Nitrosospira lacus: one gene and its partners. The protein of the gene in region 3 interacts with the protein of the main gene of each other region in a pairwise test. Links are inferred from orthologs where the notes say so. Each region holds a gene or a part of one and is shown on either strand. Other genes may lie near its edges. The genes, in order: ftsL, EBAPG3_RS00805 and ftsB.

The links.
Region 1: the proteins of ftsB (region 3) and ftsL interact in binary tests that used the Escherichia coli proteins (3 or more experiments, as listed by UniProt). The link is inferred for Nitrosospira lacus from one-to-one orthologs.
Region 2: the proteins of ftsB (region 3) and EBAPG3_RS00805 interact in binary tests that used the Escherichia coli proteins (3 or more experiments, as listed by UniProt). The link is inferred for Nitrosospira lacus from one-to-one orthologs.

The regions. Positions count from the first base shown.
Region 1 is NZ_CP021106.3:191,259-194,113, forward strand. What follows is about bases 112-2,808. They hold ftsL (cell division protein FtsL), read right to left. Parts: upstream 1,769-2,808; coding sequence 1,454-1,768; downstream 112-1,453. Other genes in these bases: EBAPG3_RS00855 (peptidoglycan D,D-transpeptidase FtsI family protein), read right to left, coding at 112-1,457; rsmH (16S rRNA (cytosine(1402)-N(4))-methyltransferase RsmH), read right to left, coding at 1,813-2,751; mraZ (division/cell wall cluster transcriptional repressor MraZ), read right to left, coding at 2,771-2,808. Also shown: more of EBAPG3_RS00855, read right to left, coding at 1-111; more of mraZ, read right to left, coding at 2,809-2,855. UniProt on the Escherichia coli protein: Essential cell division protein. May link together the upstream cell division proteins, which are predominantly cytoplasmic, with the downstream cell division proteins, which are predominantly periplasmic.
Region 2 is NZ_CP021106.3:177,648-180,804, forward strand. The notes cover bases 105-3,103. They hold EBAPG3_RS00805 (cell division protein FtsQ/DivIB), read right to left. Parts: upstream 1,981-3,103; coding sequence 1,228-1,980; downstream 105-1,227. Other genes in these bases: ftsA (cell division protein FtsA), read right to left, coding at 105-1,214; EBAPG3_RS00810 (D-alanine--D-alanine ligase), read right to left, coding at 1,970-2,887; murB (UDP-N-acetylmuramate dehydrogenase), read right to left, coding at 2,884-3,103. In the rest of the region: more of ftsA, read right to left, coding at 1-104; more of murB, read right to left, coding at 3,104-3,157. UniProt on the Escherichia coli protein: Essential cell division protein. May link together the upstream cell division proteins, which are predominantly cytoplasmic, with the downstream cell division proteins, which are predominantly periplasmic. May control correct divisome assembly.
Region 3 is NZ_CP021106.3:1,739,588-1,742,415, reverse strand. Bases 159-2,828 are described here. They hold ftsB (cell division protein FtsB), read right to left. Parts: upstream 1,822-2,828; coding sequence 1,495-1,821; downstream 159-1,494. Other genes in these bases: eno (phosphopyruvate hydratase), read right to left, coding at 2,114-2,828; EBAPG3_RS07755 (LapA family protein), read right to left, coding at 759-1,145; EBAPG3_RS07760 (YaeQ family protein), read left to right, coding at 159-651. Outside these bases: more of EBAPG3_RS07760, read left to right, coding at 100-158. UniProt on the Escherichia coli protein: Essential cell division protein. May link together the upstream cell division proteins, which are predominantly cytoplasmic, with the downstream cell division proteins, which are predominantly periplasmic.

The DNA of each region.
Region 1 (2,855 bases), 1.5 Mb from region 3 along the record:
CCCGCTACCCGGTAACCATTGATCTGGGCTTTCGGTGCAGTACCCCCCGGTTGTGCCACCATCTCCAGCATCCTGCTCACCGCGAGAGCGGTATCCCGCGATACCACCTGCTTACCCGCCACGGGTGCATCAAGCCTCAATAGCGACACGGGCTTCAATTCACCCTCGGCGGAGAATAAGGTATATGCACGCGCCAATTGCAGCAGACTCACGGCAATTCCGTGTCCATAGGACATGGTGGCCTGTTCGATGGGACGCCAGGTGTGGTATGGACGGAGCCTGCCGCTCACTTCTCCGGGAAATCCTGAACCGGTGGAAGCGCCAAACCCGGAATCGCTCAGCATTTCCCATAACGTTTGCGGCGGCAGCGACAAAGCAATCTTTGCGGAGCCGACGTTACTGGATTTTTGGATCACTTGTGCCACTGTCAACGGACCTTCCTTATGCGCGTCGCGTATCGTGGCCTTGCCTATGGAGAACGTCCCAGGTCCAGTCTCAAATATGGTGTCGGGCTTTATTCCTCCCGCCTCCAGCGCTGCCGCTATGGTGAATGGCTTCAGGGTTGAACCGGGTTCGAATACATCGGTCAAGGCTCTGTTGCGGGCTCGCCCGCCATTCATTCGCGCGCGGTTATTGGGGTTGTACGCCGGCAGATTGACGAGCGCCAGCAACTCGCCTGTCTGCGCATCCAGCACCACAATCCCCCCTGCCTTGGCTTTGTTGGCTTCAACCGCCTGTTTCAATTCCCGGAAAGCGAGATACTGAATTTTGCTGTCTATGGACAGCGCTATATTTTGACCCGAGCGCGGAGCCCGGATACTTTCCACATCCTCGACCACACGTCCTTTACGATCCTTGATGACACGTCGGCTTCCAGGTTTGCCCGCCAGTTCATCCTGCCACGCCAGCTCTACTCCTTCTTGTCCGTTATCGTCGATATCGGTAAAGCCAAGCATATGAGCCGTCAACTCGCCCGCCGGATAATACCGGCGATACTCACGTTTAAGAAATACACCCGGCAGATTGAGCTCGACCACCTTGGCTGCAACTTCTGGCGACAAGTGGCGCTTCAGGTACACGAAATCACGCCGCATGCCAGGTTGGGAGTCGTCCAGACGCCTGCGAATTTCCTTGGTATCCATCTCGATCAGGCTTGCCAGTTTTTTTAATTGTTCCGGGGTTGCATTCATATCCTGTGGACTCGACCATACCGATTCCACTGGTGTACTGATCGCCAGCGGTTCCCCATGCCGATCCGTGATTATTCCTCGATCCGCGCTCATTTCGAGTGTGCGGCTGTAGCGCGACTCGCCTTTCTGCTGCAAAAAGCCGTTGTGCATCCCCTGCAAATAGGCCGCGCGCCCCGCCAATCCCATCAGGCCCAGCAGCAAGCAAGCTGCCAGCAAGCGCGAGCGTCCGGCTGGCAAGATAAGGCGCGGTGCATGACGAGGCATCATGGTTTCAGTGCCTCCAAGGAATCGACGGATTTGGCGGAATCAGCCACACTCGTCAATGAGACAACCTGAACGCGTGAGGCATCGGGCACCTGCATGTGCAGTTGTCCCATGGCGATTTTTTCAATGCGCGTATGCATCGCCCACGTACTCTGTTCGAGTTGCAGTTGTCCCCATTCCACTGCCAGCCGCCCCGCCTGCTCCTGTTCCCTTTCCAGTTCCACAAAAAGCTTGCGCGCCTTGTGCTGTGAAGTCACAACACTCAGCGCGCAGGCGATGAGGATTAAAGTTAATAGAATATTTATCCTGATCACGTCGGTCTCTCATTAGCCGTGAACACCACGATAGCGAGCTTCCACTAGGTTGTATTGACTCGCTCCGCCACTCGCATTACTGCGCTTCTTGCCCTGGGATTGAGCGCCAATTCGGTTGCACCCGGTCGTATCGCCTTGCCTACTAAACGCAATTTGTGATGACCCAGAAGCTGCACCTCTTTTTCTCGTAGCGGCAGTCTGCGCGGCAGCTTGTCGGGATTTGCCGATTCACGCATAAAGCGTTTCACTAGCCGATCTTCCAGAGAGTGGAAACTGATGACTACGAGCCGTCCTCCGGGATTCAGTATCTCCACGCATTGCGGCAAGGCCAGCGACAGCTTGTCGAGCTCTTGGTTGAGATAAATCCGTATAGCCTGAAAAGTGCGCGTCGCCGGATTCTGTTTTTCCCGGGTATGCTCGTGCGAACGCACGGCCGCCGCCACAATCGCAGCAAGCTGAAGGGTGGTAGCAACAGGCTGTCGCGCTCTTGCCGCAACAATCGCTCTTGCAATCTGTTTAGCAAACCGTTCTTCGCCATAGTTTCTTATCACCTCTTCCAAATGTACTTCAGAAGCGCAAGCCAGCCATTCTGCGGCGGTCTGTCCCTGGCTTGTATCCATGCGCATATCGAGCGGCCCGTCCAGCCGAAAGCTGAATCCACGCGACGCTTCTTCAAGTTGCGGCGAAGATACGCCCAAGTCCAGCAACACTCCATCCACCCGGTCTACGCTCAGCTGCCGCAACGCCTGCTCGATCCGCGAGAAACTGCCATGAATCATGTGGAAACGGATATCGTTGATTGCCTGTCCCGCCGCCAGCGCAGCCAGATCTCTATCGAGCCCGATCAGTCTGCCGCTTTGCCCCAATCGTTCCAGTATCATCCGGCTGTGACCGCCACGCCCGAAAGTACCGTCGATATATATTCCATCCGGCTTGATGGCCAGCGCATCCACCGCTTCATGCGGCAAAACCGTAACATGTATGGACGTCTCGACCACGCCATTACAGTGAAAAACCGTCAAGTTCTGCCGGAATACCGTCTTTGAAGGCGAGAGCATTATCCATTTGCAGATTCCATTTCTCCTCG
Region 2 (3,157 bases), 1.6 Mb from region 3 along the record:
TTCATTCTTTCAAGAATCCGCTTGAATGAGTTGCCCTGCAGCCTGGTATGCTGATGCCGCTGAAACTGCTCCATGCCGGCCATGATCAGCCCCACGCCGGTAGAACAGCGCGGCGTGAGCACCACTTCCGCCAATCCGCCGCGATAGTGCGGCAATCCCAGCCGCACCGGCATGTGGAATATCTCCTCGCCCAGCTCCACCATGCCATGCAGGGAGCTGCTGCCGCCGGTGATGACGATCCCGGACGAAAGCAATTCCTCGAAACCGCTGCGGCGCAACTCCGCCTGCACAAGGGAATAGAGTTCTTCCACGCGCGGCTCGATCACTTCCGCCAGCGTCTGGCGGGAAAGCTGGCGCGCGGCCCGCTCGCCCACACCCGCGACTTCCACCATTCCGCGCGGGTCGGCCATGCCGCGCAACGCGCAGCCGTAGCGGCACTTGATATCCTCGGCATCCTTGGTCGGCGTACGCAACGCCATCGCGATGTCATTGGTAATCTGGTCACCGGCAATCGGGATTACGGCGGTATGACGAATCGCGCCATGCGTGAACACCGCGATATCAGTAGTACCCCCGCCGATGTCCACCAGACATACGCCCAGATCTTTCTCGTCTTCCGATAGGACGGCCATTGCCGAGGCCAGCGGTTGCAACACCAGATCACGCACTTCCAGGCCGCAGCGGCGCACGCATTTCATGATGTTCTGCGCCGCGGACACCGCACCGGTAACAATATGCACTTTCACCTCCAGCCGTACGCCGCTCATGCCGATAGGCTCACGCACATCCTCCTGCCCGTCGATAATAAATTCCTGATTGAGGACATGGAGAACTTGCTGATCGTTGAGAATATTCACGGCCTTGGCGGTTTCCATCACGCGCTCGACATCCAGCTGCGATACTTCCTTGTCCTTGATTGCGACCATTCCATGGGAATTGAAACTCTTGATATGACTGCCGGCAATGCCGGTATATACCTCGCGAATTTTGCAGTCGGCCATGAGCTCAGCCTCTTCCAGCGCACGCTGGATCGCGCTCACCGTGGTCTCGATGTTGACGACGACGCCTTTTTTCAAACCGCGCGAGGGATGGCTGCCCATGCCGATAACCTCGAATCCGCCCTCGGGCTTTACCTCCGCGACGATGGCAATGATCTTCGATGTGCCGATATCGAGGCCAACGATCAAGTTCTTGTTTTCATTGATTCTACTCATCTGCTTCATGACCTTAATTTCGTGGAGCTTTCTTCCCGCCTGGCTTTTCCGTCATCCCTTCGGCTCGCACAGCGAAACCGTTGGGGTAACGCAAATCCACATGGCTCAATTGCTGGTTTAGTCGCGCAATGCTGTAGTCATGCGCCCGGGCATACCGCGCCAGCCTCGATTCCATCTGCTCGCGCCCGAGTTCCAGTACGATTCCATTATCCAGGTGAAGCTGCCAGGCACGACGGGGCGAGAGATTCACCCGCTCGATGCGCTGTTGCAAGGGCCGCAGCAATTCAGTAAAGACGGCGTATTGCCGCGCCATGTCATGCGAGCTCCCGGGCGGCCCATCGAATACAGGCAGTATTTCGTCAGACGCGGCGTTGAATGTTTCGCCATGCGTGTTCACCAATGCGTCACCGCCCCAGCGGGCCAGCGCGATATGTTCCTCGAGCGTCACTTCCAGGCTCTGCGGCCAGTGCCGCCGCACGCGTGCAACACGCACCCAGGACAACTTCCCGAACGCATGACGCATGGCATTGAGGTCAAGGGTGAGGAAACTTCCAATGAATTCGCTGTGAACCGCGCTTTCGATCTGTTCCCGTGTCACATGCCTCAGTTTGCCGTCACCGCTGTCGCTACCGCTGACACTCAGCGCCTTCACCGGCAATACCGGCAGACTCAGCGCCCACTGGCTGGCGGTATAAGCCGCCATCAACGCAACTAGCACAAATAGTGAATTGGCCAGCAAGTCCAGCGCCTGATGGTTATCCCACATGGGCCAGCTCCAGTATTCGCAGCACCAGGTCATCAAACGATATTCCGACCGCTTTTGCCGCCATCGGCACGAGGCTGTGGTCGGTCATGCCGGGCGAAGTGTTGGTCTCAAGAAAATAGGGTTTACCGGATTTATCCAGTATCACATCCACCCTTCCCCATCCTTCACACCCCAACGTCTGATGCGCTCGCAGCGCCTGCGCCTGAATTGCCTGCTCATCCGCGGCGGATAAGCCGCTTGGGCAAAAATACCGGGTATCGTCGGAAAGATATTTAGCTTGATAATCGTATAAGCCACCCGCGGTCTCTATCCGTACCAGAGGCAGCGGGGTCTCCCCGAGTATGGCGGCAGTCAGTTCCATGCCTTCGATGAACTGCTCCGCCAGCACCATGGTGTCGTGCCTTGCCGCTGATTCATACGCAGCCGGCAAGTGCGCCACGGCCTTGACCTTGCTCAAGCCGATGGTTGATCCTTCCCGGGATGGCTTGACGATCAGCGGCAAGCCAAGCGTTTTTACCACCGCGTCAAAGTCACTTTGGGCGTTGAGCAGAATGTGGCGAGGGGTATCGATCCCCGCCGCCTGCCACAGCAGCTTGGTACGCCATTTATCCATGGCCAGCGCGCTCGCCATGACCCCGCTGCCGGTATAAGGCAAGCCCATAAGCTCCAGGGCACCCTGCACGGTACCATCTTCGCCATAGCGCCCATGCAGGGCAATATGCGCCCGGTCAAAACCTTGTTGCAGAAGCGCCTCCATGTGGTGTTCAGAGGGATCGAAAGGATAAGCATCCACATTCTGGCGTCGCAGCGCGGCAAGTACCGCGTTACCGCTTTTGAGTGAAATCTCACGCTCGGCGGAACGCCCTCCCAGCAAAACTGCAACTTTTCCAAAATCAGAGCGACTCATGATCGATCATCCCCGATGAGGTTGTCAGTGGCAGACTTTTGAATCTGGCTGGATTCATGAGACGAGCCGATGATTCGCACTTCCTGCACCAGCTCAATCCCGGCCTTTTCCTTCACGGTTTCGCGCACCGCAGCAATCACCGCTTCAATTTCAGCCGCCGTGGCGTCGCCGGTATTTACGATAAAATTCGCATGCTTGAACGAAACCATTGCGCCACCGGCACGAAAGCCCTTCAGTCCGCATGACTCGATCAGCCGCGCCGCGTGGTCT
Region 3 (2,828 bases):
TAAAACATGATGTAAGCGTAGATGAATGTCTTGTCAGGGATTCCCTACATGGATTAACGATTCTGAATTATCAAATAGTGCATAACGACTTCTACTAATATGGCTCTTGGAGCAACCATTTTTAAAGCCGATCTGCAAATTGCGGACCTGGATCGCAATTATTATCGGGATCACGCGCTCACGCTCGCCCGCCATCCGTCGGAAACCGATGAGCGCATGATGGTGAGATTACTGGCCTTCGCGCTCCACGCCCATGAAGCACTGTCATTTGGCAATGGTCTGAGCACATGTGATGAACCCGACCTCTGGCAAAGGGATTTGACGGGGGCCATCGAATTCTGGATAGATGTGGGCCTTCCGGATGAGAAACTGGTCCGCAAAGCCTGTGGCCGCGCCAGGCAGGTGTTCATTTACACCTATGGCGGCCGTATTGCCGACACGTGGTGGAGTCAATGCCGCGGCAAACTCGAACAGATCAGGAACCTGACCGTAATCAATCTGCCACTTGAAGCCAGCCGGGCCATCGCAAATCAGGCGCAACGCGGTATGCGCTTAAGCTGTACTATTCAGGATAAGCAAATCTGGCTTGCCGACGGCGCTGAATCCGTGCTGATCGAACTGATAACGGTAAAGAACACGCCGCCCGCCTGAATGGCGGTTTGAGTCGTTCGGCCGCCTTGCCGCACCGCAGCGAGGTAACCGCGCTCCCGTCCCGCAGCCGGCTGACAACCCCGGGGCGATCATGCATGTGTAATGATTCATTCTTCGGGTTTTCCAGGGCCTCCCAGTAACAGGGACCTTAAGCCGGGGAAGCGTTGCGGCTCTTCCTGAAGCGGTCTTGGCGCCAGCCTCTCGAGCTCGGCTTCCAGTTCGACAATACGCCGCTCCAGCACTATTTTGTCCTGTTCCAGGCGCGAAACCTGACTTCGAAGCCGCGCACGCGCCCATCGGCTCTTTATCATGCTCGGCGATGACAGCAGTCCGGCAATGAGCACCCCCAGACCCATGGCGAGCAGCAGCACCAGAGCCAGAGAACCATCAAAGCTCCACAAGGCCATGGACACCGTCACCGGCACGTTGTTCTGCAGAGCGAACCCCACAACGCCTATGGCGAGGGCAATACCCACTATTAGAAGCAGATGCATGGTTTTATCCCGCTATTTGATTGCCATCACTGGAAAGGTTTCAGTTGCCCCGGTTTTTCTGGTCGAAAGAGTATAAGGCGGATCGTCCATGAAGCAAGAATAGCAAGAATACGATGACTCTTCCATGCTGGCCACCAGGCTGTCAGACTTGAGAACCGAAGCGGAGAATCGGACTGAGAGGGAAGGACGGATTTCGGGGTGGCGGGAAAATGCCATGAATCTCGTTGCGAAGGTAATCGGGAAGACCCGGTCCAAACCAGCAACGGCCTGCTTGAATGCCGCTGGTATTGGCTTGCGCTGACGTGGCGTAAGTGCGGACTGCCCTGTAAAACAGAGGCGTATCGGCTCTTTACTGCCTCAAGGGTTCTTCACCCATCTTGTCAGCCTGCAAGGTATTTTTTTTATCTTCCAGCAGGTGGAAAAAAATTTCATCTTTCCTGATCATGCCCAGTTCGCTACGGGCACGCTCTTCGATGGCGTCGGACCCCTGCTTGAGATCGCGCACTTCCGCGTCCAGCGTGGTGTTTCGGATTTGCAATTTCTGGTTGATTTCATGCTGTGACAGCAGTTGCTGATCAAACTCCCATACTTTCAGCCAACTTCCCTTGCCCAGCCATAGCGGATACTGCAGCAGGGCAATCAAGGCAATAAGTATAAGACTCAGCAGTACTTTCACTTGAATATCTCTGGCAGTCTGTCGGACTTGAAGAATCGAAGCGAAAAAATGGCTGGGCGAGGACAGATTTTGACGATCTTGAAGGCCAATAGTTGCTCTATTGGCCGAAAAAGCGGTGAAATATGAACCGGCCAGACGCTTTGCAGCCCATTTTCTTTAAATCCGGCAGGCTGCCGGCAATCACCATTTACACGAGTGACTCCTGCCTGCCCCCCCCCCGCTTTCACCGGAACTTGCCTTGCCTGCATGCTTCAAGGAGTTGGCGCTAACTCCTTGGATTACGGGAATGCCCTTATCGCAGCTGGTAGTAGGCGCCCCGTCCCGGGTAGCTTGCGGCGTCACCGAGATCTTCCTCTATGCGCAGCAGCTGGTTGTATTTGGCCAGCCGGTCAGAGCGGGACAGCGAACCAGTCTTGATTTGCAGCGCGTTGGTGGCGACAGCGATATCAGCGATGGTGGTATCTTCGGTTTCGCCGGAACGATGCGAAATCACCGACGTATAGCCCGCCCGCTTCGCGGTCTCTATGGCGGCAAAGGTTTCGGTAAGCGTGCCGATCTGGTTGACTTTGATAAGGATGGAATTCGCGATCCCTTGTGCTATGCCTTCTTTGAGGATGCCGCTATTGGTCACGAAGATGTCATCCCCGACCAGTTGCACCGATTTTCCAAGTCTGCCGGTCAGCAGCTTCCAGCCATCCCAGTCGTGCTCGCTCATGCCGTCCTCGATGCTGATGATAGGATACTTGTCGACCCAGGAAGCGAGGTAATCGACAAATTGCGCGGAGCTCAGGCTCAATCCGTCCGATGCCAGATGGTATTTCCCGTCACGGAAGAATTCCGAGCTGGCGCAATCCAACCCGATGGCCACATCCGGGCCCGGCAAATAACCCGCCTTCTCGATGGCCTCCACGATCAGTTGCAACGCCGCCTCGTTGTTAGCCAGGCTTGGAGCGAATCCGCCTTCGTCGCCCACTGCCGTGTTAATCCCCCTGCCGTCCAGCAGGCTC